Accumulibacter sp.: one gene and its partner. The main gene of each other region encodes a partner of the protein of the gene in region 2 in a complex. Links are inferred from orthologs where the notes say so. Each region holds a gene or a part of one and is shown on either strand. Other genes may lie near its edges.

The links.
Region 1: the proteins of tsaE (region 2) and tsaD are in contact, whole or in part, in a crystal structure (PDB 6N9A), measured with the Thermotoga maritima proteins. The link is inferred for Accumulibacter sp. from one-to-one orthologs. Residues at the interface, in WP_004082108.1 of Thermotoga maritima: Leu37, Gly38, Lys46, Lys57, Val59, Lys60, Ser61, Thr63, Phe64, Thr65, Leu66, Met67, Val69, Pro71, Tyr82, Arg83, Leu84, Asp86, Asp88, Phe89, Asp93, Ile128, Asp130, Glu131, Arg134; in WP_004082750.1 of Thermotoga maritima: Cys10, Asp11, Arg49, His50, Leu82, Gly84, Gly135, Gly136, Glu154, Thr155, Leu156, Asp157, Asp158, Ser159, Glu162, Asp165, Lys166, Arg169, Leu170, Tyr175, Lys213, Thr214, Leu217, Tyr218, Gln221, Arg222, Asn324.

What each region holds. Positions count from the first base shown.
Region 1 is NZ_JAZKUG010000001.1:1,891,131-1,905,693, reverse strand. The notes cover bases 11,399-14,334. They hold tsaD (tRNA (adenosine(37)-N6)-threonylcarbamoyltransferase complex transferase subunit TsaD), read right to left. Parts: upstream 13,412-14,334; coding sequence 12,386-13,411; downstream 11,399-12,385. Other genes in these bases: V5B60_RS08165 (DMT family transporter), read right to left, coding at 13,533-14,334; plsY (glycerol-3-phosphate 1-O-acyltransferase PlsY), read left to right, coding at 11,679-12,296; V5B60_RS08180 (dihydroneopterin aldolase), read right to left, coding at 11,399-11,541. In the rest of the region: V5B60_RS08245 (hypothetical protein), read left to right, coding at 1-229; V5B60_RS08240 (hypothetical protein), read left to right, coding at 416-757; V5B60_RS08235 (hypothetical protein), read left to right, coding at 1,220-1,582; V5B60_RS08225 (molybdopterin-containing oxidoreductase family protein), read left to right, coding at 3,524-5,620; rsmI (16S rRNA (cytidine(1402)-2'-O)-methyltransferase), read right to left, coding at 5,569-6,432; V5B60_RS08215 (YraN family protein), read left to right, coding at 6,448-6,837; V5B60_RS08210 (HIRAN domain-containing protein), read left to right, coding at 6,818-7,207; V5B60_RS08205 (phosphoheptose isomerase), read left to right, coding at 7,248-7,841; V5B60_RS08200 (BON domain-containing protein), read left to right, coding at 7,838-8,491; glutathione transferase GstA, read left to right, coding at 8,689-10,938; more of V5B60_RS08180, read right to left, coding at 11,185-11,398; more of V5B60_RS08165, read right to left, coding at 14,335-14,468; ubiquinone anaerobic biosynthesis accessory factor UbiT, read right to left, coding at 14,526-14,563.
Region 2 is NZ_JAZKUG010000001.1:2,775,612-2,790,090, reverse strand. The notes cover bases 11,065-13,916. They hold tsaE (tRNA (adenosine(37)-N6)-threonylcarbamoyltransferase complex ATPase subunit type 1 TsaE), read right to left. Parts: upstream 12,817-13,916; coding sequence 12,313-12,816; downstream 11,065-12,312. Other genes in these bases: queG (tRNA epoxyqueuosine(34) reductase QueG), read left to right, coding at 12,868-13,916; V5B60_RS12340 (N-acetylmuramoyl-L-alanine amidase), read right to left, coding at 11,065-12,358. In the rest of the region: V5B60_RS12380 (RES family NAD+ phosphorylase), read right to left, coding at 1-368; V5B60_RS12375 (type I restriction-modification system subunit M), read left to right, coding at 1,320-3,791; V5B60_RS12370 (restriction endonuclease subunit S), read left to right, coding at 3,785-4,999; V5B60_RS12365 (hypothetical protein), read left to right, coding at 4,996-5,307; V5B60_RS12360 (type I restriction endonuclease subunit R), read left to right, coding at 5,309-8,458; V5B60_RS12355 (M48 family metallopeptidase), read left to right, coding at 8,458-9,201; V5B60_RS12350 (hypothetical protein), read right to left, coding at 9,246-10,133; more of V5B60_RS12340, read right to left, coding at 10,988-11,064; more of queG, read left to right, coding at 13,917-13,935; V5B60_RS12325 (electron transfer flavoprotein-ubiquinone oxidoreductase), read right to left, coding at 13,957-14,479. UniProt on the Escherichia coli protein: Required for the formation of a threonylcarbamoyl group on adenosine at position 37 (t(6)A37) in tRNAs that read codons beginning with adenine.

The DNA of each region.
Region 1 (14,563 bases), 880 kb from region 2 along the record:
CAAGGATGACCCGCAACTCGCACCGCTCGCCGAACTGCATTACCGGGGCCGTTTCTGGCGGCAGGAGAACGGCAAGGACTGGACGCTGCGCGCCTTTCTCGAATCCAGGCGCGGAGGCCTGGGGCTCAAGGTTTCGGCCAGCCAGGAAACCGGGCAGGCGCTCAAGGCGGCGATGGACAAGCTGTTGATGCAGCATCTGCCCGTCCTCGATGCCGTGATCATCGACTAGCGCCATCTCAACGACCTGATCAACCCGGCACCCGACGAGACCGTACTGCGCTGGCTGACCACGCCGGAAGCGATCCGGGCCGAACAAGGCACCTCGTGGGAGAGTTCCGTCGCCAACGCGAAAGGGCGTTTCGGCGTCAATCCGGCGAAGGGGCCGCTGGAGGTCGCGAAGCGCATTCTCGCCAGCATGCCCGGCGAGGCGGCGCACCGGCTGTGGGAGCAGTATGTCGCCCACTGGCACAGCTATCCCGATGCCTACGAAGTGTTCCGGGGCATCGCACCGCCCGACCTGTTGCAGGGGGCCGAACGCTACCCGCGTGAAAACGACGCCGATGAGAAGCGCCTGGCCGAGGAACTGCTGCAGGCCGCCAGCCTCGATCCACGAGCGGCAGTCAGCGCCGTGTTGGCGGCTGAGGACCGGCACGCTGACCGGAAGCAATGCGCAGGAAGCAGCGCGGCACTACGGCGATCTTGGCTGGGAAGTCGATGCCGCTGCCCGTTCGGCCATGGCGATCGCGCAGCCACATGAACTGGAAAGGCCGATCTACGCCGTGCTGCTCGCCCTCTATCGCCGCTGGCTGGAAAGGCAGGCCGCTGGCTTCCAGGCGCTGGTGAAGAGAGACGGTTATCCCGGCTGGAGCCTGCCGGAGGTGGCCGATGGCACGGTGCTGCTGTTCGTCGATGGCTTGCGCCTCGACCTGGCGCGCGAACTGGAAGCGGCGCTGGACAAGGGCAATGGCTTGACGGTGGTGCTGCAACCCGGGTTCACCAGCGTTCCCTCGGTGACCCGCAGCGGCAAGGTCTGGGTCTCTCCGGCCCGCAAGCTCGCCGATGGCGGCAATGGCGGCGACTTCGCACCCAGGCTGCCGAAGGGAGCCTACACGGCGGACAAACTGCGAGGCAATGGAGCGGGAGGGTGTCGCCGTCGTCGATACCGAGAACCGGAGCCTCGCCTATGGCAAGGGCTGGGCGGAGTTTCCCGGCGACATCGATGGCGACGGTCACGCCAAGGGCCGGAAGCTGGCGTGCCATTCCGGCCCACCTCGACGACCTGGCCAATGCCATCCGGCGCCTGCTCAATGCTGGCTGGAAGCAGGTCTGGGTGGTGACCGACCACGGCTGGTTGCTGCTGCCGGTCGGCCTGCCCAAGGCCGAGCTCCCCGCCAGGCTGACCGAGACCAAGTGGGGCCGCTGCGCGGTGCTCAAGGATGCGGTGGCCGACGCCGACTGGCTGGAAGTGGATGATTTGATCGGCGAGCAGATTGCCGTGGTACTGCGCCGCGACGGCCAGAAGGTAGCCAAGGAACGCATGAATCTTGGCGCAGCCTGGGAAGGGAACGCCAATGCAGCTTGACACCCTGGACCGCAAGGTCGCCGAAGCCTTCGCTGGTTACGTCGTCCGCAAGGACTTGCGTGCGCCAGTTTTCGCGCCAGTTTCCGTTGTCCACCTACGTGGTCGCGTTCATGCTCGGCCGCTACTGCGCCACCATCGACGAGAGCGAGATTCAGGAGGGGCTCGCGATCGTCCAGCGCCAGCTTTCCGAGCGCACGGTACGCGCCGGCAGCGAGGAGCTGATCAAGTCCGTCGCCCGTGAACAGGGGCAGGTGCGCATCATCGACATCATCACGGCACGGCTCGATGCCAGGACCGATTCGTATGTCGCCGAGTTGCCCTCGCTCAAGCTGCGCGACGTGCGCATCTCCGCGGAACTGGTCACCGAGCACCAGCGGATGCTGACCGGCGGCTTCCATGCCGAGGTCACGCTGGGCTACGACGCCACCATCGCCCAGGAGACGAGTGGTCGGCCTTTGGGTGTCGCCGGCCTGCGTGCGATCCAGCTTTCGCAGCGCGACGTACTCGACAAGACGTCGGCTGCGCGGGCCAGGCTGACGACCGCCAAGTGGAAGGACTTCCTGTTGCGCTCGATCGGCCTGGAACCGGCGCAACTGACCGAACGCCACAAGGATTCGATCCTGCTGCGCAGGATTCCGTTCGTCGAGCGCAATGACAACCCGGTCGAGATCGGCCCGCGCGGCACCGGCAAATCGCGTTTGTTGCAGCAGGCCTCGCCCTACGCCCACCTGGTCTCCGGCGGCAAGGCCACCGTGGCGCGCATGTTCGTCAATAACGCCAACGGCCAGCGTGGCCTGGTCTGCCAGTACGACGTCGTGTGCTTCGACGAGGTGTCCGGCATCTCCTTCGACCAGAAGGACGGAGTGAACATCATGAAGGGCTACATGGAGTCGGGCGAGTTTTCGCGCGGCAAGGAGAGCATCCGTGCCGACGGCTCGATCGCCATGCTCGGCAACTTCGATGTCGATGTCGAGCACCAGCAGCGCATCGGCCACCTGTTCCAGCGGCTGCCGCCCGAAATGCGCGACGACACGGCTTTCATGGACCGCATCCATTGCTACCTGCCGGGCTGGGACGTGCCCAGGCTCAAGCCGGACCTCTTTACCGACCACTTCGGCCTGGTCAGCGAGGAAAGCCTCGAATGGGCCGTGCGCTTGGCGCTGGAGGTTCGCCGTCGCGTCAAGGAACAACAGCAGCGCATCGGCGCCGCCGAGTTCCGCAATACGCATTTCAGCTACACCTTGGGTGCCGAAGGCGTCGAGAAATTCGTCTCCTCACCGGAATTGCAGAGCCAGGGGGGCATCGGCGACGAACCGCTCGAAGCCGGCCAGATCTGGGACGCTCTCGCCCGACGGTCAGGACGAACATCCCGGCCTGTTCCGCCTCGAAGTCACCGAAGGTCCGGGCGGCGGTGTGCGCGTGCTCAACAAGCCCGTGCCACAAGCCTTCCAGGAATCGATCCGATGCGCCGAGCAGAACCTGTACGCGCGGGCCAGGCAACTGGTTGGCGACCGCGATCCGCGCGCGCATGGGTTCTCTGCCCAGTTGCGCGGCTTCGATGCCGCGAAGAGCGGCGCCAAGACCGGCGTCGCGTCACTGATCGCGCTCTGCAGTGCCCTGCTGCGCAAGTCGGTTCGTGGCGGCTTGGTTGTCGTCGGCAAGCTCACCCTCGGCGGCACCATCGAGCCGATCCACAACGCCGTCAGCCTGGCCGAGATCGCCGTCGAGAAAGGTGCCCAATCCCTATTGCTGCCAGTCTCCTGCCGTCGCCAGTTGTTCGATCTGTCCGATGAGATGGCGACCCGGCTGGGCATCGAGTTCTACCAGGACGCGAAGGATGCGCTGATGAAGGCGCTGCTGGTTTGACGGGTGCCCAGGCAGCCGGCAACCTGCTATCGTGTCGCCGTCGCCCACCCATCCCTTGCCGGAGGACACCCGACCATGGCGCAAGCGCTTGCCGAAGACGGCGTCAGCCACACGATACGTGGCGCCTGCCCGCATGACTGCCCCGACACCTGCGCACTCGAGGTCACGGTCAGCCAGGGCCGCGTGCTGAAGGTCGCCGGTGCGGCCGATCACCCGCCGACCGCCGGCGTGCTGTGTACCAAGGTGGCACACTACCCCGAGCGCATCCATCACCCGCAACGCCTGCTGCACCCGCTGCGGCGCGTCGGCGCGAAGGGGCCGGGAGCGTGTTTCGAACGCATCAGCTGGGACGAGGCACTGGCCACCATCGCCGACCGTTTCCGCGGCATCATCGCCAGCCATGGCGCCGAGTCGATCGTCCCCTACAGCTATGCCGGCAACTCGGGTCTGCTCGGCTACGGTTCGCTGGACCGCCGTTTCTTCCACCGTCTCGGCGCCGCGCAGCTCGACCGGACGATCTGCGCCAGCGCCGGTGCCATGGGCTACCGTGCGACGGTCGGTGCGAGCATCGGCTTCGACCCCGAGAACGTCGTCGACGCGCGGCTGATCCTCATCTGGGGCAGCAACAGCGTCGTCTCCAACCTGCATTTCTGGCGCCTGGCGCAGGAAGCCCGGCGGCGCGGTGCGCGCCTGGTCGCCATCGACCCGTGCCGGACGATGACCGCCGACCGCTGCGACCAGCACATCGCCCTGCTGCCGGGAACCGACGGCGCGCTGGCGCTCGGCCTGATGTACGTGCTGATCCGCGACGACCTCCTCGACCAGGACTACATCGCCCGCCACACGCTGGGCTTCGCGGAACTCGCAGAGCGTGTGCAGGCCTTTCCGCCGGCACGCGTGGCGGCGATCTGCGGCATCGAGGCGAGCACCATCGAGCAACTGGCACACGCCTACGGCCGCACAAGACCAGCGGCGATCCGTACCAACTACGGCATCAACCGCACCGCCGGTGGCGGCATGGCGCTGCGCACGATCGCCTGCCTGCCGGCGCTCACCGGCGCCTGGCGCGACCCCGCAGGCGGTGTCCTGCTGTCCACCTCGGGCAACTATCCGGTCAATACGGCCGCGCTCGAACGGCCCGACCTGATGCCGCATCCGCCGCCACGCATCATCAACATGAGCACCATCGGCCACGACCTGCTGCACGCGCGGCCACCGATCCAGGCGATCTTCGTCTACAACAGCAACCCGCTGGCGGTTGCCCCACAGTCGCGCGAGGTGGTGCGCGGCTTCGCCCGCGACGACCTGTTCACCGTCGTACACGATCTCTTCCAGACCGACACCGCCGACTATGCCGACATCCTGCTGCCGGCGAGCAGCCACATGGAACAGCTGGACATCCACAAGTCCTACGGCCATCTGTACATCCAGCTCAACCAGCCAGCGATCGCGCCGCTCGGCGAGGCGCTGCCGAACACCGAGCTGTTTCGTCGCCTGGCATCGCGGATGGGTTTCAGCGAGCCGTGTTTCGCCGACAGCGACGAGGATCTGTGCCGCCAGGCTTTCGACTGGAGCGATCCGCGCCTTGCCGGCCTGTCGTGGGAGCAGCTCGTGCGCGACGGGCACGCCCGCCTGCGGCTGCCGCAGCCCTACGCGCCGTTCGCCGACGGCGGCTTTCCGACACCGTCGGGAAAGTGCGAGTTCTACAGCCAGATGCTCGCCGACCAGGGACTCGACCCGCTTCCCGACTTCATCGAACCGCGCGAATGGCGGTGCAGCCCGCTGGCGCAGGACTTCCCGCTGGCCCTGCTGACGCCACCGGCGCGCAACTTCCTGAACACCAGCTTCGCCAACTCGGCACGCTTCCTGGCGCAGGAAAAATCGCCGAGCATCCTGATCAACCCGGCCGACGCCGCCGCGCGGGCGATTGCCGACGGCAGCGAGCTGCGCGTCTTCAACCGGCGCGGTGAGTTCGCCGCCCGGGCGGTGGTCAGCGACCGGGCGCGGCCGGGCGTCGTCGTCGCGACCTCGATCTGGTGGCGCAAGCTATCCCCCGACGGGCGGAACTGCAACGAGGTGACCAGCCAAGCGCTGACCGACATGGGCGGCGGCGCGACCTTCTACGACTGCCTGGTGGAGGTGACACCTGCCTGCCAGGACAGCGCTTCCTGATACAGTGCCTTCCTGCTGGCGCCGGTGATCGCGTGCGCCAGCCGCGTCGCCTGGCTGGGCGGCAGCCCGTCGTCGAGCAGCAGTCGCAGCACCCGCCCGCCCTCACCGCTGGCCGCGACCGCCGGCGCGCCCGAAACGACCAGCACGAACTCGCCGCGCTGGCGGTTGGCGTCGGCCAGCAGCCACGCCGCTGCCTCACCCAGGGGACAGGAATGGATGCTCTCGAACAGCTTGGTCAGTTCGCGCGCCAGCACGAGCGTACGCTGCGCGCCGAAGGCCGCGAGCAACGCAGCGACCGTTTCGATGATGCGATGCGGCGCCTCGTAGAAGACCAGTGCGTACGGCAGCTCGGCGAGTTCGCGCAGCGCCTGCGCGCGTTGCCCGGACTTGGCCGGGAGAAAGCCGTAGAAGAGAAACTGCGTCTCGCTCAACCCGGCCGCCGACAGCGCGACGACCGCGGCACAGGGGCCGGGCAGAGGGATGATGCGATGACCGGCGGCGCGCACGCGCGCCACCAGCCTCGCGCCCGGGTCGGAGATGCCCGGCGTGCCGGCATCGACGACCACCGCCACCGACTCGCCGGCGGCGAGCAGCGCGACGACGCGCTGCGCCGCCGCCTCCTCGTTGTGCCGATGCGCCGCCAGCAGGCGGGCGTTGCAGCCATGGTGACGCAGCAGCGGCGCCGTGTGCCGCGTGTCCTCGGCGGCCACCCAGGGCACCTGGCGCAGGACCTCGATCGCGCGCTGCGTCATGTCACCGAGATGGCCCAGTGGCGTCGGCACCAAATATAATGCAGCGGATTCGTTCGTCATCGGAGTCGGCAGGCAGTGAGCGGCAAAGATAACACGCCCGGACCCGGCAGGAACGCCGCCAAGGACGGCGAGGCCGCCGAGGAACTGGCGGCGCGCTTCCTCGCAGCGCGCGGACTGAGCATCCTGCAGCGCAACTTCCGTTGCCGCGGCGGCGAGGTCGACCTGATCTGCCGCGATGGCCGGGCGCTCGTGTTCGTCGAGGTGCGGCTGCGCCGCAACGCCGGCTACGGCGGCGCCGGCGCCAGCATCACCAGCGCCAAGCAGCGGCGAATCGTCCTCGCCGCCGAGCATTACCTGGCGCTGCGCGGTGGCAGCGACTGCGACTGCCGCTTCGACTGCATCCTGCTCGACGGACTGTCCACGGCCGCCATCGAGTGGATCCCGGATGCCTTTGCGGCGCCTTGAGCGGGCCCTCGCGCTCGCCATCGCCCTCGCCCTGCCCGCCACGCCGCTGCCGGGCGGCGAAGCGATCCGCGTCCTGGTGCAGAGTTCACCGCTGGCCGGCAGCCAGTACTATGCCGCCAGCGCGCTCTGGTCGCAGATCAGGACCGGTGACCGGCTGACGCTGGTGCGCGAAGCCGACAACCGGCACGACCGCAATGCGGTGCGCGTCGACTGGAACGGTCAGCAGCTCGGCTATGTTCCGCGCGCCGAGAACCGCGCCGTCGCGCGCGCCCTCGACGCCGGCGAACGACTCGAGGCACGGGTGTCGAGAATGCGGCAGGACCCCGATCCCTGGCGCCGGCTCGAGTTCGAGGTCTTCCTGCTGCTCTGATGTTAGAATCGGCCTCTTTACGCGCTGCGAAACACCGCCGATGGACCTGACCGACCGTATTCGCCAGCAGTTCAGCGACAGCGTCCAGATCAAGCTCGACGCCCGCGAATCACTCGCGGCACCGGTCGGCCGGGCGATCGAGACGATGGTCGACTGCCTGCTGAACAACGGCAAGATCCTTGCCTGTGGCAACGGTGGCTCGGCTGCCGACGCGCAGCACCTGGCAGCCGAACTGGTCGGGCGCTTCGAGGTCGAGCGCCATGAACTGGCGGCGATCGCCCTGACGACCGATACCTCGATCCTCTCGGCGATCGCCAACGACTACGGCTTCCAGGCCATCTTCGCCAAGCAGGTGCGCGCGCTCGGACAACCCGGTGACGTCCTCGTCGCCATCTCGACCTCGGGCAACTCGGCCAACGTCATCGCGGCGATCGACGTCGCGCACGAGCACGAGTTGCGCGTCATCGCGCTGACCGGCAAGGGCGGTGGCGTGATCGGCGAGATGCTGCACGAGGACGACGTACACATCTGCGTTCCGGCCGAGCGCACGGCACGCATCCAGGAAACGCACCTGCTGGTCATCCACTGTCTCTGCGACGGCATCGATTGCCTGCTGATGGGAGTTGACGAATGAAACGACTGCTCGCCATGGGCGCGCTGCTTGCCGCTGCGCTGCTGCCCCTCTTGCTGCAGGGCTGTCTGCCGGTGGTCGCCGCCGGCGCCAGCGGAGGCGCTCTGGCGGCCTTCGATCGCCGCTCGCTCGGCACGCAGACCGACGACGAATCGATCGAATGGAAGGCGACTGCACGCATCGGCGAAAAGCCCTGGGAAAACGCCCACATCAACGTCACCAGCTTCAACCGCAGGGCTCTTATCAGCGGCGAAGTGCCTTCCGAACAGGTGCGCATCGAAGTCGAGAACATCGTCAATGCCGTGCCACAGGTCCAGGGGCTGTACAACGAGCTGACCGTCGGCCCCGTCACGTCCTTCTCGGCACGCAGCAACGACTCCTACATCACCACCCGCGTGAAGAGCCGTTTCGTCGATGCCGGCAAGTTCAACGCGATCCATGTCAAGGTCGTCACCGAGGCGCGTGTGGTCTACCTGATGGGCCTGGTCACGCAGCGTGAAGCCGACGCCGCCGTCCAGGTGGCGCGTACGACGAGCGACGTGAAGAAGGTGGTGACGCTGTTCGAGATCATCTCCGACAGCAAGGCGAAGGAGCTCGATGTCTCACTGCCGAAATCGAACCCGCCGGCAGCCCCAGCGAGCGGCGGCGGCTGAGATCTCGAGTGGCAGTCGTCGCCGGCAGGCGGCGTTGAAGCGCAGAGCGAGAGCTGGCGCTTGCCGGCACGCGGGCAGCACCGCTGCAGCAGGCGAGGCGGCGGCCTGGCGATGCGGCGGGTGCCTGCGCCAGGCTCGCGTCGATCGACGAGCCGGTGCCGGCAGCGGGCAACGAGAGGAGCAGTGGAGGAAGCGCGATGAGCAAGGAAATCGTCGTTTGCCTGGACGGAAGCTGGAACGATCCGGTCGGGCGAACCAACGCCTACCGGCTGTTCCAGATGCTACCGGGAACCGAGCGACAGGTCGACGAGAGCGGACCCATCCGCTCGCATCTCGTCAGGACCGGCGAACAGCTCGCTGCCTTCCATCTCGCCAGCGTCGGCAGCGGCGGCCGCGCGCAGGGCCTGCTGCTCGGGACGCAGGGAATCGGCCTGCACGACAGCATGATCGACGCCTACCTGCTGATCTCGCAGGTCTATGAGCGGGGCGACAAGATCTGGCTCTTCGGCGCCTCACGCGGCGCTTGGGCGGCCCGCAGCCTCGGCGAGTTCATCGCCTACACCGGTCTGCTCGCTGCCGGCGAGGCCGACGACGACGATGCCGCCGATGAAGCCGAACGGGTCTGGCTGATCTACAGGGACGATCGTGGCAAGAAGCGCGGCGCGCGCTTCTGGAAGCACCACGACGAAACGCCGATCCGCATGATCGGCGTCTGGGACACCGTCGGGGAACTCGGCGTGCCGCTGTTCAACGGCCTGCGCCTGATCGACCGCGACGAACTCCGCTTCCTCAAGTTCCGCAACCGTGAGCTGAGTCCACGCGTCGAATACGGTCGCCAGGCGCTGGCCATCGACGAGCAGCGGGCGGACTTCGTCCCGACCGTCTGGGCCGAACGCGAGGGGATCAGGCAGCTCTGGTTTGCCGGCGCGCATGCCGATGTCGGCGGTGGCTACGACAGCCACGGCCTCGCCGACATCGCGCTCGAATGGATGGTGCAGGAGGTCAACGAACTCGCTGCCGGCCTGCGACTCGTGCCCGGGCAACTGCTGCCGGCACTGGCGCCCGACTGCCTGGAGGACCGGCACGACGAGACCCGCAGCCCGGTCTGGCGCACGCGCCCGACCAGGGAGCGCAAGATTCCGGACGACGCCGAAATCCATCCCAGCGTGCTGCAGCGCCTGCAGGGGCGCGCGGACTATCGACCGCAGGCCCTCGAGGACATCCCGGCCTGCGCCTCTTTCTACCGTGGCGAAGAACCGCCGCCGGAAGAGCAACTGCAGACCGAGCGTGAGGCGTTGCCGTTCCGCAAGCTGCCGATCGATGGCTCGGCACGCTTCCCAGTCTATGCGCACAAGTGGTGGAACGCTTCCGGCGTCGAGGTGGCTGTCGGCGAGCGCTACCGCGTCGAGGCCAGCGGCTCGTGGCTGGACAAGGACGTCTCGGCCGACGCCGACGGCTATGAGTCGAAAGCGTGGTTCCTGCAGCTCGCCGAGGGCAGCCGCCGCATGGAGAGGCGCCCCTGGTTCTCGCTGGTTGCCGCGATCCATCCGCGGCCCGACCTCGAGGCGAGCAATGCCGACACCGAGAACATGCTGACCGGGCTGATCGAGAGTGCCGTCGGTGGCGTCGCCCGCGTCGACGACGAAAGCAGCCTGGTCGCCACGCCGAACGGCTGCGAGATCGAGATCAGCGAGCCCGGCTTCCTCTACTTCTTCGCCAACGACTCGGCCTTTGCCTATGGCAACAACAGCGGCTTCCTCAGCGTCGAGCTCAGCCGGCTTCCCGGTGTCGACGAGGACGATGAGAGAGCGCCGGCAGCGCCTCCGCACCTGCCCGGCAGCCTCGACATCAAGCTCTACTTCGCTCCCGGTACCTCGTCGCTCGCACCGCACATCGCGCTGCGCGAGGCGGGACTCGATTTCGATCTCGTGCGCGTCGATCTCCGCCGGCACCAACTGGCCGATGGCAGCGATTTCATGGCGATCAACGCCAAGGGCTACGTGCCGGTGCTCGAACTCGACGATGGCGAGCGTCTGACGGAGACCGCCGCGATCCTGCAATACATCGCCGACCGCGTTCCCGAGTCCGGCCTCGCGCCGCGCGCACACACGCTCGCGCGCTACCGACTGCAGGAATGGCTGGCGTTCATCGGTTGCGAACTGCACCGCAGTTTCGTGCCGCTGTTCCGGCCGGATACCCCCGAGGACTACCGGCGCAGCCTGCGGGAGGCTATCGCCACCCGGCTGGGCTACGTCGCCGCCCGCCTCGAGGACAGGAACCACCTGCTGGGCGACCACTTCACGGTCGCCGACGCCTACCTGTATGCCGTCCTCACTTGGGGCAGCGCAGCAACCATCGACATCGGCCGCTGGCCGGCACTGGCGGCCTTCCAGGAACGCGTCGGCCGCCGGCCGGGCGTCCTCGCGGCGCTGGCGGCGGAAACCTGAGCAGCGGCGAGCGACCGGCGGAAAGACGCGCGGCGTGGACCTTCGGTGCCGCAAGGAAGCGCATGATCACGGGCGGCAGGCCGGCGGTACCGATCATCAGCGGCACGCTATGCACGAACAGGTTCAGCGTGCTGCCGGCGGTAGTCGTCGTGTACTGGCCGAAACCGAGCTCGGTGACCCCCTGGTCGAGCGCATCATTCAAGGAAGGCATGAGCCCGCTGCGGCGGGCAGGAGAAACGCGCCAGGTCAGGCGGCGGCACCGCGCTCGATGACCACGCCAACCCGCGCAACGCCGCGCATCATGCCGAGCTTGGCAATCGAGACGCGCACCCAGGTGGCGCCGAAGTCCTCGAGCAGCAACGTCGCGACGTACTCGGCAAGCCGCTCGAGCAGGTTGAAATGGCGGGCGGCAAGCTCGTTGCGCAGGCGTTCGACGACCTCAGCATAGTCGATGGTGTCGCCGATATCGTCGCTGGCACCGGCACTGGCCGTCGAGGTGCCGATCTGCAGCGAGATCTCGACCGTCTGTGGCATGGCTTGCTCGCGCGGGTAGATGCCGATCAGCGTCGTCGCGCGCAGTTCGTTGATGAAGATGATGTCCATGCGGCCCAGGCTCGGGTGGGTGCGCCGGTGGCGTGGTGTATGATGGCACCGCGCTGCCGGAAAGGTGGCGACAGAGCGCGCATTCTATCGCCTTCCGGCCACTGGCCATAAGGCGGCAACCCCGGACCACCCAGCCGATGCCTTCGACACTGCTCACCCTGCTCGCCGTCCTCGCCGCCTATCTGCTCGGGTCGGTTCCTTTCGCGCTCGTCGCCAGCCGCGTCTTCGGCCTCGCCGACCCGCGCAGCTACGGCTCGAAGAACCCCGGCGCGACGAATGTCCTGCGCAGCGGGCACAAGGGTGCGGCGCTGTTCACCCTCGTCGGCGACGCGACGAAGGGCTGGCTGGCGGTCTTTCTCGCCACCCACTACGCACCGCTGTACGGTCTGCCACCGCTGACGGTCGGCCTCGTGGCGCTGGCCGTCTTCTTCGGCCACCTCTACCCGGTCTTCCTCGGCTTCAAGGGCGGCAAGGGTGTCGCCACCGCCGCCGGCGTCCTGCTGGCGATCGATCCCTGGCTCGGGCTGGCCACACTCGCCACCTGGCTGCTGGTCGCCTTCACCCTGCGCTATTCATCACTCGCGGCACTCGTCGCAGCGGCCGCAGCGCCACTCTACGCCATCGTGTCATGGGGCAACGACGGCAGGGTGCTGGTGATCGGCATCATCGCCATGGCATTGATCGGCAAGCACTGGCAGAACCTGCAGCGACTGCTCGCCGGCAGCGAGCCGCGCATCGGCGGCAAACGCCAGTAGTTCTTGCGCTACCGGCCACGACCGGCAACCGTACCTGGCCCGGCGCGCGAACGCCGCCGGTCCGTGCGCAACGCTCTTGCCGCGACGGGCTAGCCGGCGCTGGTCAGCGGCCAGCGCGGCCGCACCGAGAAAGCACCGGCGGCCTTGCCGGCAAGCCCCGCCTGCAGGCGCAACGCGCCGGCCAGTGCGATCATTGCGCCGTTGTCGGTACAGAATTCGAGTTCCGGGTAGAAGACGTCGATGCGCGACCTCAGCGCGCGCGCATCGAGCTGGCGGCGCAGTTCGCGATTGGCCCCGACGCCGCCGGCAACGACCAGTTGCCGCAGGCCGCTGGTCCGTACGGCGCGCAGCGCCTTGCTCACCAGCACCTCGACGATCGCTTCCTGAAAACCGCAGGCGATGTCCGCCCGCTGCTCGTCGTCGAGCATCCCCAACTCGCGCACGCGGGTCAAGACGGCCGTCTTCAGGCCACTGAAGCTGAAATCGAGGTCAGCAGAGCGCAGCATCGGCCGCGGCAGCTTCACCCGCCCCGGTCGGCCCCTTTCGGCGAGCGCAGCGAGCGCCGGGCCGCCAGGATAACCGAGTCCGAGCAGCTTGGCGGTCTTGTCGAAGGCCTCACCGGCCGCGTCATCGAGCGTCTCGCCCAGCAACGCGTACTCGCCGACGCCGGTGACGCGCATCAGCTGGCTGTGCCCGCCGGAAACGAGCAGCGCGACGAAGGGAAAGCGCGGTGGACGCGCCGACAGCAGCGGCGACAGCAAGTGACCCTCGAGGTGGTGCACCGGCACGGTCGGCAGCCCCAGAGCCATCGCCAACGCCTCGGCGAAAGCGGCGCCGACGAGCAGGGCGCCGGCGAGACCCGGCCCCTGCGTATAGGCGATGGCATCGATCTGCGCCAACGAGCGGCCACTGGCGGCAAGAACCTGTCGCAGCAGCGGCACGAGACGGCCGATGTGATCGCGTGACGCGAGTTCCGGCACCACGCCACCGTACTCGGCGTGCATGTCGACCTGCGAGTGAAGCGCGTGCGCCAGCAAGCTGCCGTCGCCGCCGTCGCCATCGTACAGCGCGACGCCCGTTTCGTCGCAGGAGGATTCGATTCCGAGAACCAGCATCGGCGGCATTCTAACACCCTGCCACCATCGTTTCCCCGCTGCCGACGGCAGGGCCTGGTGGGAAAAGCACTGGCGGCATGACGACTGGTCCGCCTCCCCGCCCGTGAGCCAGAACGGCCGTTCAGCCGCCGCGGAAAGCGCGCACGCCGAGAACGACGCCGGCAAGCAGCAGCCCGATCCCCGCCAGCGCCGAGCTACCGGGCAGCGAGCCGCGCCAGATGAAGGCGTAGGCGAAGGCGGCGAGCGTCTCGAAGACGATCAACTGGCCGCTGAGCGCGGTCGGCAGCAGCTGGCTGGCGCGATTCCAGAGCACGGTGCCGAGCCAGGAGGCACAGAAGCCGAGCATCAGCATCAGTCCCACATAGCGCATCGGCTGCGGGCCCAGCGGATAGTCGAAGCTGCGGTCCGACCAGACGCCGGCAGCAGCCATGCCGATCGCTGCCAGTGGCAACGTCGCCAGCCCCTGCGCCAGTGCCCAGGTTCCGGAAGCGATCTGCGGTCGCTGGCGCAGCCAGCGGGAGTTGCGCACCGGGTACCAGGTCCAGGCGGCAACCGCCGCCAAGGCCAGCAGGGCGCCACCCACGTAGTCGTCGATACTGCGCTGCGCGCCGAGCAGCGCCATCTCGTGGCGGTTCACCAGGCCGATGCCGATCGCGATCACCGTCAGCGACGGCAGCAGGCGGCGCCACGGCAAGGCCTCGCTGCCGAAGTTGGCGACGATCGCGATGACGATGGGCAGGGTGCCGATGAGCATCGTCGGCATTGGCGCATCGGCGAGCTGGATCGCCGCCGCCAGGAAGAGGTAGTAGAGGATGTTGCCGACCAGAGCCAGCTCGAAAGCCATCCGCCAGTCCTCGCTCTGCAGCCGCGACAGACGCGCGCGGTCGCCGCAGGCGAGCAGCACGGCGATCAGCCCGAAAGCGAGGTAACGCCCGAAGGACAGCATCGCCGGCGGGTACCCGGGCAGCAGCAGCGGCACGACGAAGACCAGTCCCCAGAGCATGCCGGCAGCAAGCGCGCAGGCAACGCCGGTGAGCAGTGGCGCGCTAGCCGGCAATGCTGCGGATATCCCTTGCCGCAACGGCAGCGCCAGTCCGCCGGGCGGCGTCCGGGCTCATCGGCGGAAGAGCGACAGTTGCGGCAACTGCGGCC
Region 2 (14,479 bases):
TGGGTGTCGTCGTAGAAGGCTTCCTCGCCGTCACCTGGCCAGTAGTCTTCGGCGTTCATGAGCGCGTTGACGAGCGCGTCCGGATCGTCAACCTCCTGGCCTAGGGCCCTCTGCACTATGTAAGACAGCGAGTCGCCCTCCTGCTCCCAGCCCTCCTCATCGTCGTCGTAGAACTTTCGGACAGTCGGACCAAGCTGGAAATGCTTACGCACGACCGGTTCCAACGCCTTGCCGAGCCGCTCATAGGAGAAGGCGTTGTTGTCCTCTAGACCGCAGGACTCGCAAAGAAGCGGTTCGCCTTCGCCCTCGACTGTCGCGCGCAGCACCTCGTCCTCAATGCACTTGAAGCAGATGGCGTGTTCGGCCATGCGTGAAGTCCTCCTTCCTCTCCGCACTGTACGCCTGTCGACGTGCAGGTGCGAGCCGCGCCTTGGACCGGGCCAACTTCCACGCGCCGGGGCTTCGGTGCAAGTCAACGGGCCTCTAGGGATGTCGGCACCCAACCCGCCGTCGCGAGCAACTGCCGACTCCATCGGCATCGGGACAGATCTGCGGTCGGCGTCGCTGAGCACACCAACCGCGGCGTGGCCATAAGGCGTGACCTCGAGGATGAAGACGTCAGCGTCCGGTGGGGCGCGGGTCGCCCACCTTCGGCAATACCAAGGCGACACGGCGGATGACGCGGATGGCCAAAGCCCGCTACTGAGAATCTTCCCAGACTCACAGAGCAAACCGCGATGCTTTCCTCGTCAAGCGTCCGCTCTCCGCCTACGCGACTGAGCGCACCAAGTCGTGAGTTCCAGCTTCCTCGCGGCGGAAGGAAAGGAGATCAGACGCCACGTGCGCAAGTGTCAGCCTTGTCCAACCTGGTGTGAGCCTGAGCGAGGCGCGTGTTTCCACTCAGGAATGGGCCTGAGCGAAGGAAATTGGCAGTTGAATTGAGGTGTGGGTTGATCATCGTAAAGATCGTGATCGACATGAACGAAGCACGGCTGACGACGATTGAGCAGCTCAATCGAGTTTTCGGCGGCAGGCGATGACGGTGAACGGTATGCGCACATCAGGCGCGTGCTGAAGTGCCTCGACGACCCCGGTGGCAGCGTAACCGCTTGGCCGAGCTTCCCTTGGACCAACGCGACGGCGCGCCTGTTGCACCATTCGCACACAAGCACGTGGCGCGGAACCTCCTGTCCTTTACCAACATCAGAAGTCGGCGTGATTGTGTCCCACCTCGACTGATCCCCCTTTGTCCACCGCTATCCGTGAGGTACAGTTCAGGTTCTGTGCCACTCGGCATCGAGACGCAAACCTGATCGCTCATGGCCCTCAAGAAATCCGAGCTCTACTCCTCCCTCTGGCAAAGCTGCGACGAGCTGCGCGGCGGCATGGATGCCAGCCAGTACAAGGACTATGTGCTGGTGCTGCTGTTCGTCAAGTACATCAGCGACAAGTACGCCGGCCAGTTCTTTGCTCCGATCACGATCCCGCCCGGCGCCAGCTTTGCCGACATGGTGGCGCTCAAGGGCAAGAGCGACATCGGCGACCAGATCAACAAGAAGATCCTCGCCCCGCTGGCCGCGGCCAACAAGCTCTCCGACATGCCGGACTTCGCCGACGCCACCAAGCTCGGCAGCGGCAAGGAGCAGGTGGACCGGCTCACCAACCTGATCGCCATCTTCGAGAACCCGGCGCTCGACTTCTCGAAGAACCGCGCCGACGGCGACGACATCCTCGGCGACGCCTACGAGTACCTGATGCGGCACTTCGCCACCGAGAGTGGCAAGAGCAAAGGCCAGTTCTATACGCCAGCCGAGGTCAGCCGCGTGATGGCCAGCATCCTGGGCATCGCCCGCGCCGAGACCACCAGCGCCACCACGGTCTACGACCCCACCTGCGGCTCGGGCTCGCTGCTGCTGAAGGTGGGCGACGCGGCCCGCTCCAAGGTCACGCTCTACGGGCAGGAGAAGGACTCCGCCACCGCCGGCTTGGCGCGCATGAACATGATCCTGCACGACAACCCGACGGCGCTGGTGATGCAGGGCAACACGCTGGCCAACCCGCTGTTCACCGACGCCGCCGGCCAGCTCAAGACCTTCGACTACGTCGTCGCCAATCCGCCCTTCAGCGACAAGCGCTGGAGCACCGGCCTCGACCCGGCCAACGACCCGCACGAACGCTTCAAGCACTACGGCACGCCGCCCGCCAAGCAGGGCGACTACGCCTACCTGCTGCACATCCTGCGTTCGCTCAAGAGCACCGGCCGGGGCGCCTGCATCCTGCCGCACGGCGTTCTGTTCCGCGGCAATGCCGAGGGCGTGATCCGCCGCAACCTCGTCCAGCGCGGCTACATCGCCGGCATCATCGGCCTGCCGGCCAACCTGTTCTACGGCACCGGCATCCCCGCCTGCATCGTCGTGCTTGACAAGGCTCAGGCCCCGGCCCGCGCCGACGCGTCGTCAGCCGGCAGCGGCATCTTCATGATCGACGCCAGCAAGGGCTTCCGCAAGGACGGCCCGAAGAACCGCCTGCGCGAGCAGGACATCCACCGCATCGTCGACACCTTCACCCGTCAGGTGGACATTCCGGGCTACGCGCGCCGCGTGCCGCTGGCCGAGATCAGCGACCCGAGGAACGAGTTCAACCTCAACCTGCCGCGCTACATCGACAGCACCGAGCCCGAGGACCTGCAGGACATCCACGCCCACCTGCGCGGCGGCATCCCCGACCGCGACCTCGATGCGCTGGCCCCTTACTGGCAGGTCTTCCCCGCCGTGCGCACCGCGCTGTTCGAACTGGCCGACCGCCCCGGCTACAGCCGGCTCCGTGTCGCACCCGCCGAGATCAAGCCGACGATCTTCGGCCACGCGGAGTTCACCGCCTTCATCGCGGCCGCCAACGAGCTGTTCGCGCAGTGGAAGGCGGCCAACACGCCGCACCTGCGCGGCTTTGCGCAGGACGGCCACCCCAAGGCCCTGATCGGCACCATCGCCGAGGCGTTGCTCCAAGCCTTCGATCACGCCCCACTGATCGACGCCTACGACGTCTACCAGCACCTGATGGACTACTGGGGCGAGACGATGCAGGACGACTGCTACCTCATCGCCGCCGACGGCTGGCTGGCGGCCGCCCAGCCCCGGCTGATCGTCGAAGACAAGGCCAGCAAGACCAAGACCCGGCCCGACTTCGCCGTGGGCAGGAAGAAGTACGCCGCCGAGCTGATCCCGCCCGCGCTCGTCATCGCCCGCTACTACGCGAAGGAGCAGGCCGCCATCGAGGCGCTGGAGGCGCAGGCCGCCACCCTGGCGCAGCAGATGGAAGAGATGGCCGAGGAACACGGCGGCGAAGGTGGCCTGCTGGACGAAGCGAAGAACGACAAGGACAAGCTCACCAAGGCGAGTGTGACCGCCCAATTTAAGGCGATCGACAAAGCTGACCCGGACACCGCGGACGAGCGCGTGGTGCTGCAGGAATACCTGTCCCTCATCGAGCAGGACACCGAAGTCGGCGCCAAGCTCAAGGCGGCGCAGGACGCGCTGATGGTCAAGGTGGCTGCCAAGTACGGCCAGCTCACAGAGGACGAGATCAAGACCCTCGTCGTGGACGACAAGTGGCTGGCCACGCTGGCTGCTGCCGTGCAGGGCGAGCTGGACCGGGTGTCGCAGACGCTGACTGGACGCATTCGCCAACTGGCCGAACGCTACGCCACCCCGCTGCCGAAGCTCACCGGCGAAGTGGCAGTGCTAGCCAGCCGCGTTGAGGAATACCTCAAGCAGATGGGGGCCGCGTGGTGATTGCGTCTGGACTACAGAGAAGCGAGGCCGGGCCTGTGCCGCGCGATTGGGACGTGGTTGCCCTTGGCGACCACGTGCGAATCACCAGCGGAGCCAGTCCGTCACTGTTCCGCTTTGAGACGAGTGGCGTGCCGTACTTCAAGGTCGAGCAGCTGAATAGCAGCGAGAAGTACTTGGACGCCGCTTCAACGCCGTACCACTTCTCGAAAGGCGCGACAGTTTCAGCAAATAGCGTCGTCTTCGCGAAAAGAGGTGCTGCCATTGCGTTGAACAAGGTTCGCATACTGAGCGAAGCGTCGTACATGGATACGAACCTCATGGCGCTAACGCCAACCGGAAACCTCAACTGCGAGTACCTCTACTACGCACTTGCGCACATCGGGCTGTGGAGGTTCGCCGATACGACATCGGTCCCACAGATCAACAACAAGCACGTCAAGCCGCTTGCCTTCCCGCTGCCAGGGCGAGATGAGCAACGCGCCATCGCGGGAGCGTTGAGCGATGTGGATGCGCTGCTGGGCGCGCTGGACCGGCTCATCGCCAAGAAGCACGACCTCAAACAGGCCGCCATGCAGCAACTCCTCACCGGCCAAACCCGCCTACCCGGCTTCCACGGCGAGTGGGAGATCGCCAGCCTTCAACAACTCGTGATCAGGGCAACGGGGTACTGGGGCGCTCGAGAGCCTGACGCCGATCGCCCGACATCTGCAGAGATCATTCGTGCAGGCGACATCTCGCCAGACGGTGTGCTGACCTCCACTGCATCGCGCTTCTTGTCTGATGCCGAGTTCGCACAGGCGCGGTGCCACTTGGACGATATCGTCATCACAACGAGTGGCAATGGTCTGGGCAAGGTCTGGTGGTGCGATGGTCGACCGAACGTGGCTGCCTCGAACTTCGTGCGGGTGCTCCGGCCTGTCAAGTCAAGAGCCCTTGGCAAGTTCTTGTCCTACGTGCTGAGAAGCGACAAGGCCCTGCGACAGTTGCAGGAACACACCGCTACCAGCGCATATCCCAACCTTCGCCCGACCTTCTTCTCGTCGACCTGGATCGACCTTCCACCACTCCAGGAGCAAGCTGCCATTGCCGAAGTGCTGTCGGATATGGATGCGGACCTGGACTTGCTGAATCGTCGCCGCCACAAGACTCGTGACCTCAAGCAGGCCATGATGCAGGAACTGCTCACCGGCAGGACCCGGCTGGTATGAGCAACACCGCTGCAGCCTACGACGCCCTCTGGGCCGAATGCACCGCGAACAACCGCTTGGTGCCGATGCCGCCGCAGTGGAGCCGGCTCTACGGGATGCTGAAGAACCCGCGCCAGAAGCCCTCGGGAGGCTGGGAGCCGCCCGCGCCGCTGATCCTCGCCGCCTGGCACCACACCACGCCGATCGAGAAGCAACTGCGGTTCAAGGAACACCTCGAATGGGCGCAGCAGCAAGGCCAGCTCGAGCAGATCGGCGCGTTCCTGCGGGCTTTGCCCGAGGACCAGTGGTGCCACTTCGACGAAGTGTGAGATGAGCGGCATCGGCACCCCCGAGCGCGCCACGCAGAACCGCGTGCTCGCCCTGTTCCGCGATGAGCTCGGCTATCGCGCGCTGGGCGACTGGACCGACCGCACCGGCAACAGCAACATCGAGGAGGGCCTGCTCACCGCTTGGTTGAACATGGCCGGCAACACGCCCGACCAGATCAACCGCGCCCTCTACCTGCTGCGCACCGAGGCGGACAACCCCAACCGCAGCCTCTACGACAACAACAAGGCGGTCTACGGCCTGCTGCGCTACGGCGTGCCGGTGAAGATCGAAGCCAGCAAGGCGACCGAGACGGTCAAGCTGATCGACTGGGCGCAGCCGCTGGCCAACGACTTCGCCATCGCCGAGGAGGTGACGCTGCGCGGCGGGCTGGGCGGGCACGAGCGGCGGCCCGACCTGGTGCTGTACGTCAACGGCATCGCGGTGGGCGTGGTCGAGCTGAAGAACAGCCGCACGTCCATCGGCAACGGCATCCGGCAGAACCTGTCGAACCAGACGCCCGAGTTCAACGCCTGGTTCTTCAGCACGGTGCAGTTCGTCTTCGCGGGCAACGATTCCGAGGGGCTGCAGTACGGCACCGTCGGCACGCCGGAGAAGTACTTCCTGAAGTGGGAGGAAGACGAGGCCGACAACCGCCGCTTCAAGCTCGACAAGTACCTGCTGAAGATGTGCGCCAAGGCGCTGCTGGTCGAGCTGATGCACGACTTCGTGCTGTTCGACGGCGGCGTGAAGAAGCTGCCGCGGGTGCACCAGTACTTCGGCATCAAGGCGGCGCAGCAGCACGCATACGCCCGCAAGGGCGGTATCCTCTGGCACACGCAGGGCAGCGGCAAGAGCATCGTGATGGTGCTGCTGGCCAAGTGGATCCTGGAGAACCGGCCGCACGCCCGCGTGGTGATCGTCACCGACCGCGATGAGCTGGACAAGCAGATCGAGGGCGTGTTCACAGAGGCCGGCGAGCCCATCAAGCGCACCAGCAGCGGGCAGGACCTGATGAACCAGCTCGGCCAGGCCAAGCCGCGGCTGCTGTGCTCGCTGATCCACAAGTTCGGGCGCAAGGGAGTCGACGACTTCGACACCTTCATCAAGGAGCTGGCCTCGCAGCCCAGCCCCACCGTGGGCGAGGTGTTCGTCTTCGTCGACGAATGCCACCGCACGCAAAGCGGCAAGCTGCACAAGACGATGAAGGCGCTGATGCCCGGCGCGGTGTTCATCGGCTTCACCGGCACGCCGCTGCTGAAGCAGGACGCGCAGACCAGCCGCGAGGTCTTCGGCGACTACATCCACACCTACAAGTTCAGCGAGGGCGTGGAAGATGGCGTGGTGCTCGACCTGGTGTACGAGGCGCGCGACATCGAGCAGAGCCTGGGCTCGCAGGACAAGATCGATAAATGGTTCGAAGCGAAGACCCGCGGCCTGAACGCCTGGCAGAAGGCGGCGCTGCGCGAGCAATGGGGCACGATGCAGAACGTGCTGAGCTCGCGCTCACGCATGGAGCGCGTGGTCGAAGACATCGTGTTCGACTTCGGCGTCAAGCCACGCCTGGCCAGCCAACGGGGCAACGCGATCCTGGTGGCTTCGAGCATCTACGAGGCGTGCAAGTACTTCGAGCTGTTCCAGAAGACCGCCTTCAAGGGCAAGTGCGCGGTGGTCACCTCGTACAACCCGCTGGCCAAGGACGTGACGCTGGAGGAGACTGGTGCCAACACGCAGACCGACAAGCAGTTCCTCTACGACACCTACACCGCGCTGCTGAAGGGCGTGCAGGCCGAGCCCGGCAAGTCCAAGACCGAGACCTACGAGGACAACGCCAAGAAGCTGTTCAAGGAACAGCCCGCGAACATGAAGCTGCTGGTGGTGGTGGACAAGCTGCTCACCGGCTTCGACGCGCCGAGCTGCACCTACCTCTACATCGACAAGAGCATGCAGGACCACGGCCTGTTCCAGGCCATCTGCCGCGTGAACCGGCTGGACGGTGACGACAAGGCGGTGGGTTACATCGTCGATTACAAGGACTTGTTCAGGAAGCTGGTCAATGACGAGGGAACTGGGGCACTACAGGTTTATACGTCGGAGCTGGACCGCAGTGCGCCCGGCGTCAGCCCCGACGTGCTGCTGCACGACCGGCTGACGAAGGGCCGCGAGCGGCTGGACAACGCGCTGGAAGCCGCGGCGCTGATCTGCGAACCGGTGAAGCCGCCCAAGGGCGAGCTGGAGCACATCCATTATTTCTGCGGCAACGTCGAAATCGCGGCCGACCTGGCTGAACACGAGCCGCAGCGCGTGGCGCTGTACACCGCGACGGTGTCGCTGGTGCGGGCCTACGCCGCAATCGCCGACGACCTGGAAGCAGCGAAGTACAGCGTTGAGGACATCGCCCGCATCAAGAAGGAGGTGCAGCGCTATCTGGAGCTCCGCGAGGTCATCCGGAAAGCCAGCGGCGAGACCATCGACCTCAAGGCCTATGAGGCCGACATGCGGCACCTGATCGACACCTACATCGAAGCGGCCGAGCCGCGGCCTATCTCGACGTTCGGCGACACGCCGCTATTGGAGGTGATCGTGAAGGCGGGCATCGCCAGCGCGGTGGACAGCCTGCCCGGTGGCATCAAGGCCAACAAGGACGCCGTAGCCGAGACGATCGCCAACAACGTGCGCAGCCGAATCCTGCAGGAGCATCTGAACAACCCGGCCTACTACGACCGGATGTCGAAGTTGCTGGAGGAGATCCTCGCCGACCTGCGCGCCCGGCGCCTGAACTACCAGGCGTACCTGCAGCGCATCGCCGACCTGGTCAAGCGCGTGCTGCATGGGCAGGCACCCGACACGCCCGAGGTGCTGCGAACCCGGCCGTGGCTGCGCGCGCTGTACGACAACCTGCTGGCCATGGCCGCGCCTGCTGCCAGTGGAGTTGCAGAGCCACCGCCAGCGGCTTACGGCGCCGGGAACAACCCGGCGCTGGAACTGGCACTGGCCATCGACGAAACCGTGCGACGAGTGCGGCCCGACGACTGGCGGGGACATCAGGCGAAGGAGAACGAAATCAAGCGCGCCCTGCTGCCTTTGCTGCGCAACGATCCTCAGCAGGTCGAGCGCATATTCCTGATCATCAAGGCGCAGCGGGAGTATTGATGGTCACACAGATCGAGCTCGGCGACATCGTTCTCGACGTGGTCAAGAAGGACATCCGGAACATCCACCTGAGCGTCTACCCGCCGACCGGGCGCGTGCGGCTGGTCGTCCCCGAACGGATGAAGCTCGACACGATCCGGCTCTTCGCGATCTCCAAGCTCTCCTGGATCAAGCAGCAGCAGAAGAAGTTGCGCGATCAGGAACGCGAGACCCGGCGCGAATTCATCGACCGCGAGAGTCACTCCGTATGGGGCCGGCGGATGTTGATGAAGCTGATCGAGGCGGATGAGCCAGCAACGGTGCAGCTACGTCACTCCACGCTGCTGGTGAGCGTTCGCCCTGGCACCGATGAGGCGGGTAGAAAAGCGATCGTGGCGAACTGGTATCGCCAGATCCTGAAGACCGAGGTGGCACCTTTGATTGCGACCTGGGGGCCGCGCCTCAAGGTCGAGGTGAGAGGGTTCTACGTGCAGCAAATGAAGACCAAGTGGGGTAGCTGCAATCCGTCGGCTGGCACGATCCGCTTGAACACGGAACTGGCGAAGAAGCCGAAGGAATGCCTTGAGTATGTGGTCGTACACGAAATGCTTCATCTGCTTGAGCCGACCCACAGCGACCGCTTCATGGCACTGCTTGGACTGCACTACCCGACTTGGCGGGAGTCGCGGGCGAAGTTGAACGAGTTGCCGCTGGCAGATTGGCCCAGCGCTTCCTCCACCGAGCTCGACCAACAGATGGGGTAGGTCGTGGCTTCGCACGATCTGTCTTTGTTCGTCAGGCGTCACCGCTATGTTGGCCACGTTGTGTTCTTGAAATAGCCCAGATCAGCCTGAATGCCATTCACCTTCTTGTCGTCCGTTGGATCCCAGGTCGGCAGGTGCAGATAAACGATATCGGACGAATGACTGCGTTTGCCGGCCTTAGGCCGATCAGTGGCGATGCCTACGACGGTCTTGACTCTCGGACATCGTCCACGGACAACGAAGCAGCGAAGGAATAACTCGCGCCCACGAAGCTCGCGGTCGGCCGAGTCGCCCGTCGTGAATACGAATGCTGTTTCGTCGTCGGCCACCACGCACCTGGCGGCAACACGCGCGTGGTCAGACCCCAGGAACTCAAGGAATGCGTCGGCAAGATTCGCCCGGTGCCCGCGTGGCTGGAGTGCCATGGCGACGAGTGCCAGTTCGTTCTGCGTCACCTCACTCCGGAACATGTCGAACATTCCGTTGGTGAGGAGGTCCTCGGCGTAGCTCTCGATCAGGCGGTCCCACGCATACGACGACTCAAGGTCTCGATTGCGAGCCAAATAGTCTGCCTGTTTGATGAGCGCTGCCCAGATCCCGTCTGTGATGATGGCGAGAGCCGGGTGGCCTGTGGCGGGATCGAAGAGACCAAAGTCGGATCCGTTCTGAACATAGAGTGCCAAGAGATCCTCCGCTCCGCCGCCTGCAAACACTGGTCGAACACCACGCTCGAAGATGTTCTCTGCGGCGCTCAGGTAGCGCACGAAGTCTGTGACCGTCGTCAATTCGCTGAATGCCGCCTTCAGACTCTGCTCGTCCAAGAGGTGAACAAAGCCATGTCCGAAGTCTCCCCACTGCAAAGGTACTTCGCCTCGACCTCCGAGAGAGACGGTGATGCGATGAAATTGGCGAGCTTCCTTGGGCGGCAACATGATCTCTCGTCCGTCGCTTCGAAGGACACGGTCGGACATTCGAAGCCAACGCTCGGCGCCCCAGATTTGCTTGACCGACTTATCGATCGCTCCCTTCTGCCATCTTTCCCAACCAGTTTTGTCGCCAGTATCCCGGTACTCGACTTCCTTGACGGAGAGGATGATGATGTGAGGACCGCACACGACTAGGCAATCGCACAACTCCTTGCCCCCCTTTCCAACGGGATTCGGATGAGTCCATAGCCGCAGGAAACTGCTTGAGCTCAGCCGGTTGACCAAAGCTTCTGAGGGGGTAAGGCCTGGGCTCATAGTGCTTGTGAGGCCTAACGAATAGTGTTGTCTGTCCCGCCGAGGACGTGCTGTCCAGGCGCTCTCACCGCCGGGGCGGATGAACCTGGTGGGAGAGAGCGCCTTGGCGGCGGTGCCTATGGGGATTGTATACGTGACGCGCCGCGGGTCAATCCGTGGGCACCGGGCGCCGGGCGTTACTGCGTAACGGTGATGTGGTGACCAAGTTCAACCCGATGTTGCTGGCAACGCGACGGCCCTGACCGCCAAGAACCCGGCTTGGTTACGTCAAATGTAACCCCGGCGTAACCCCACAAAAAAGCCCCGGCTTTTGACCGAGGCCAAGTGCTTGATTCTTTGGTGCCGCTGCCCGGAATCGAACTGGGGACCTACGCATTACGAATGCGCTGCTCTACCGACTGAGCTACAGCGGCACGGCGTCCAGTGTCGCCAGTGCAGGACGCGGATTCTAGCAGGGACCAAGCCGTTATGGAACCCCCCCTGCGAACGGCCTCGCACCTCCTCTGGGCCAGCCGCAACCGAGAAGGGCTGGTACGCGACCGGCGTCAGTCGAGACGCGCGAGCCGCGACTTGGCGAGCGGCGGGTTCTTGGCAAAGTACTTGCGGATGCCGGACAGGATCGCCTCGGCCATCTTGTCCTGATAGGCTTCGTCGTTCAGTTTCTTCTCCTCCTCCGGGTTGGAGATGAAGGCCGTCTCGATCAGGATCGACGGGATATCGGGTGCCTTTAGGACGGCAAACCCGGCCTGTTCGACATTCGCCTTGTGCAGGCGGTTGATGCCGCCGATTTCGCCGAGAACGGCCTTGCCGAGCTTCAGGCTGTCGTTGATCGTCGCCGTCTGCGACAGATCGAGCAGCGTCCGCGCCAGCACCGGATCCTTGACGTCGATGTTGACCCCGCCGATCAGGTCGGCGGCGTTTTCCTTCTGAGCCAGGTAACGCGCTGCCGAACTCGAGGCGCCGCTCTCCGAGAGGACGAAGACCGACGAGCCGTTGGCATCGGGCCGGACGAACGCATCGGCGTGGATCGAGACGAAAAGGTCCGACTGGATTCGGCGCGCCTTCTGCACGCGCGCCTGCAGCGGCACGAAGTAGTCAGCGTCCCGGGTGAGCACCGCGCGCATGTTCGGCTCGGCCTCGATCTTGGCCTTCAGCCGCCGGGCGACGGCCAGCGTGACGTTTTTCTCGTAGCTGCCACCGCTGCCGACCGCGCCCGGGTCTTCGCCACCATGCCCGGGATCGAGCGTGATGGTGACCAGGCGATCGACCATTGGGCGGCCCGCGCGCTTGGCCGCAGCCTTCTGCTCGCTTGGCGCCGCTTCGCTCCGGACCTCGCGCCGGCTGTCGGCCACGGCCTCGGGCCGCGCCTCGCTGCGGCTGTCTGGCCGGCTGGCCGTCCGGCTCTCGACCACCGCCTGCCCGGGCTCATTCCTGTCGATCAGCGAGAGCAGCGGATCGGGCGGATTGAGTGGATAGACGTCGAGAACCAGTCGGTGGCCGTAGCCACCGACCGGTGCCAGTTCGAACACCTGTGGATTGGCCTCCCCCTTGAGTTCCATCACCAGGCGAACGACTCCGGGCTTGTAGCGGCCGGCGCGCAGCAGGCGGATGTTGGGGTCATCGGCGGCGACCTTGCTCGCGAGGCCGTCGAGAACGCCGTTGAACTCGACTCCCTCGAGATCGACCACCAGACGGTCGGGGTCCTTGACCAGGAAATGGGTGTATTTCAGTGGTGCGTTGTGCTCGATCGTCACGCGTGTATAGTCGGCCGCCGGCCAGACCCGCACTGCCACGATTCCCACGGCGCGTCCCGCCGCGGCCTGCCCCAGCGGGCTGACCGACAACAGCAGTGACGCGCCGGTGAACTTGATCAGCCGGCGGCGGGCAACCAGCCGCTTCTCAGCGCTCGCAGACATTCTCGACCCTCCTCACTGCCGGCGACGATGTCCACCTCCCTTGCACGCTGCGCGAAACGCAGGCGCAGGACGAGGTCGGCCGCAGGCATGTACCCGGCCGCATTTTGCGGCCATTCGACCAGACAGACCGCATCGTCACGGAAATACTCGCCAAGCCCAGCATCCAGAAATTCTTCCGGAAAGTTGAAACGATAGAAATCAAAGTGATAGAAGTATATCCTCGAAATCACATAAATTTCAACCAGCGCATACGTAGGGCTTTTGACGGGACCACAATGGCCTCGGGCGCGCAACAGCGCGCGCACCAGGGTGGTCTTGCCGGCGCCCAGGTCGCCATCGAGCGCAACGACCATTCCGGGCTCGAGCAGCGGCGCCAGCGCGCCGCCGACACGAGCGGTGGCGGCGGCATCCGGCAGGTGCAGGCGGAGGGCGGACTGGTTATCATCCGGGCTATGCACGATGAGGACTCCGAGACGGGTGGGAGGCGAGCGACGGGCGACGCGCCATCATTGAGCGTCGGCGACGCGGCCGCGCTACGGCAGCAGATCAGCTCCTGGGGTGCCGAACTGGGCTTTGCCGCCATCGGCGTCAGCGGCATCGACGTGGCCGCGGCTGCACCCGGGTTGCTGCGCTGGCTGGATCTGGGACGGCACGGGCAGATGGATTATATGGCCAAACATGCAGCGCTGCGTCTGGCGCCGCAAGCGCTGCTGCCCGGTGTCCGGACGGTGATCTCGGCCCGCCTGCCCTATTGCCCACAGGCGGCGGACGCCCTGTCGGTTCTGGGCGACGACCGCCTCGCTTACGTTTCCCGTTATGCCCTCGGCCGCGATTACCACAAAACGATGCGGCGCCGCCTGCAGAAGATCGCCGCGCGCCTGCAGGAAGCCGCCGTGAAACTCGGCCGGCCCTGCAGTTGCCGTGTCTTTTCGGATTCGGCGCCGGTTCTCGAGACCGAGTTCGCACGGCAGTCGGGAGTCGGCTGGCGCGGCAAGCACACGCTCTCACTGACGCGCGAGGGGTCGTGGCACTTCCTCGGCGAGATCTACACGAACCTGCCACTGGCCGCCGACCCGCCGGCAGAGGAGCATTGCGGCGACTGCCGGCGCTGTCTCGATGTCTGCCCGACGGCGGCGATCGTCGCGCCCTACCAACTCGACGCGCGGCTGTGCATCTCGTATCTGACGATCGAGTTGCCGGGCAGCATCCCGCCGTCGCTGCGGCCACTGATCGGCAACCGCATCTACGGTTGCGACGACTGCCAGCTGCATTGCCCATGGAATCGTTTCGCCCGCATTGGTGATGCCGACTTCGCCGTGCGCAACGGGCTCGATGCGGCGCCGCTGACCGCACTCCTTGCCTGGAGTGAGAGCGAATTCGACAGTTGCCTGGAGGGCAGCGCAATTCGCCGCATCGGTCACGAGCGTTGGCTGCGCAACGTGTCGGTCGCCCTCGGCAACGCCCGCCCAGGAACCCCTGGAGTCGTCACCGCCTTGCGTGCGCGGCTCGACCACCCTTCGGCGCTGGTGCGCGAACACGTCGTCTGGGCGCTGGCGCGCCACGCGGCGGCGGTCTGAGCGACGCCGCCACCTGCCGACTCACATGTTGGGGTAGTTCGGTCCGCCACCGCCCTCGGGGGCAACCCAGCGGATGTTCTGTGTCGGATCCTTGATGTCGCAGGTCTTGCAGTGCAGGCAGTTCGAAGCGTTGATCTGCAGGCGCGGACCGGCATCCTCCTCGACGATCTCGTACACACCGGCCGGGCAGTATCGCTGCTCGGGCGATGCATACTCGCGGTAATTGACCGCAATCGCCTTGCTGCTGTCGAGCAGTTGCAGATGGATCGGTTGCTCTTCCTCGTGGGCGGTGTTCGACATGAAGACCGAAGACAGCCGGTCGAAGCTCAATTTGCCGTCCGGCTTTGGATATTCGATCGGCTGGAAGCGGGATGCCGGCGCCAGTTGCCCGTGGTCGCTGCTGCGGTCCTTGAGCGTGAAGAACATGCGGCCACCACACAGGTTCTGCTGGATCCAGTTGAAGGCACCGCCGAGGAAGGTACCGAACTTGTGCAGCGCCGGGCCGAAGTTGCGCGCCTGGTGCAGTTCGCCGTACAGCCACGAC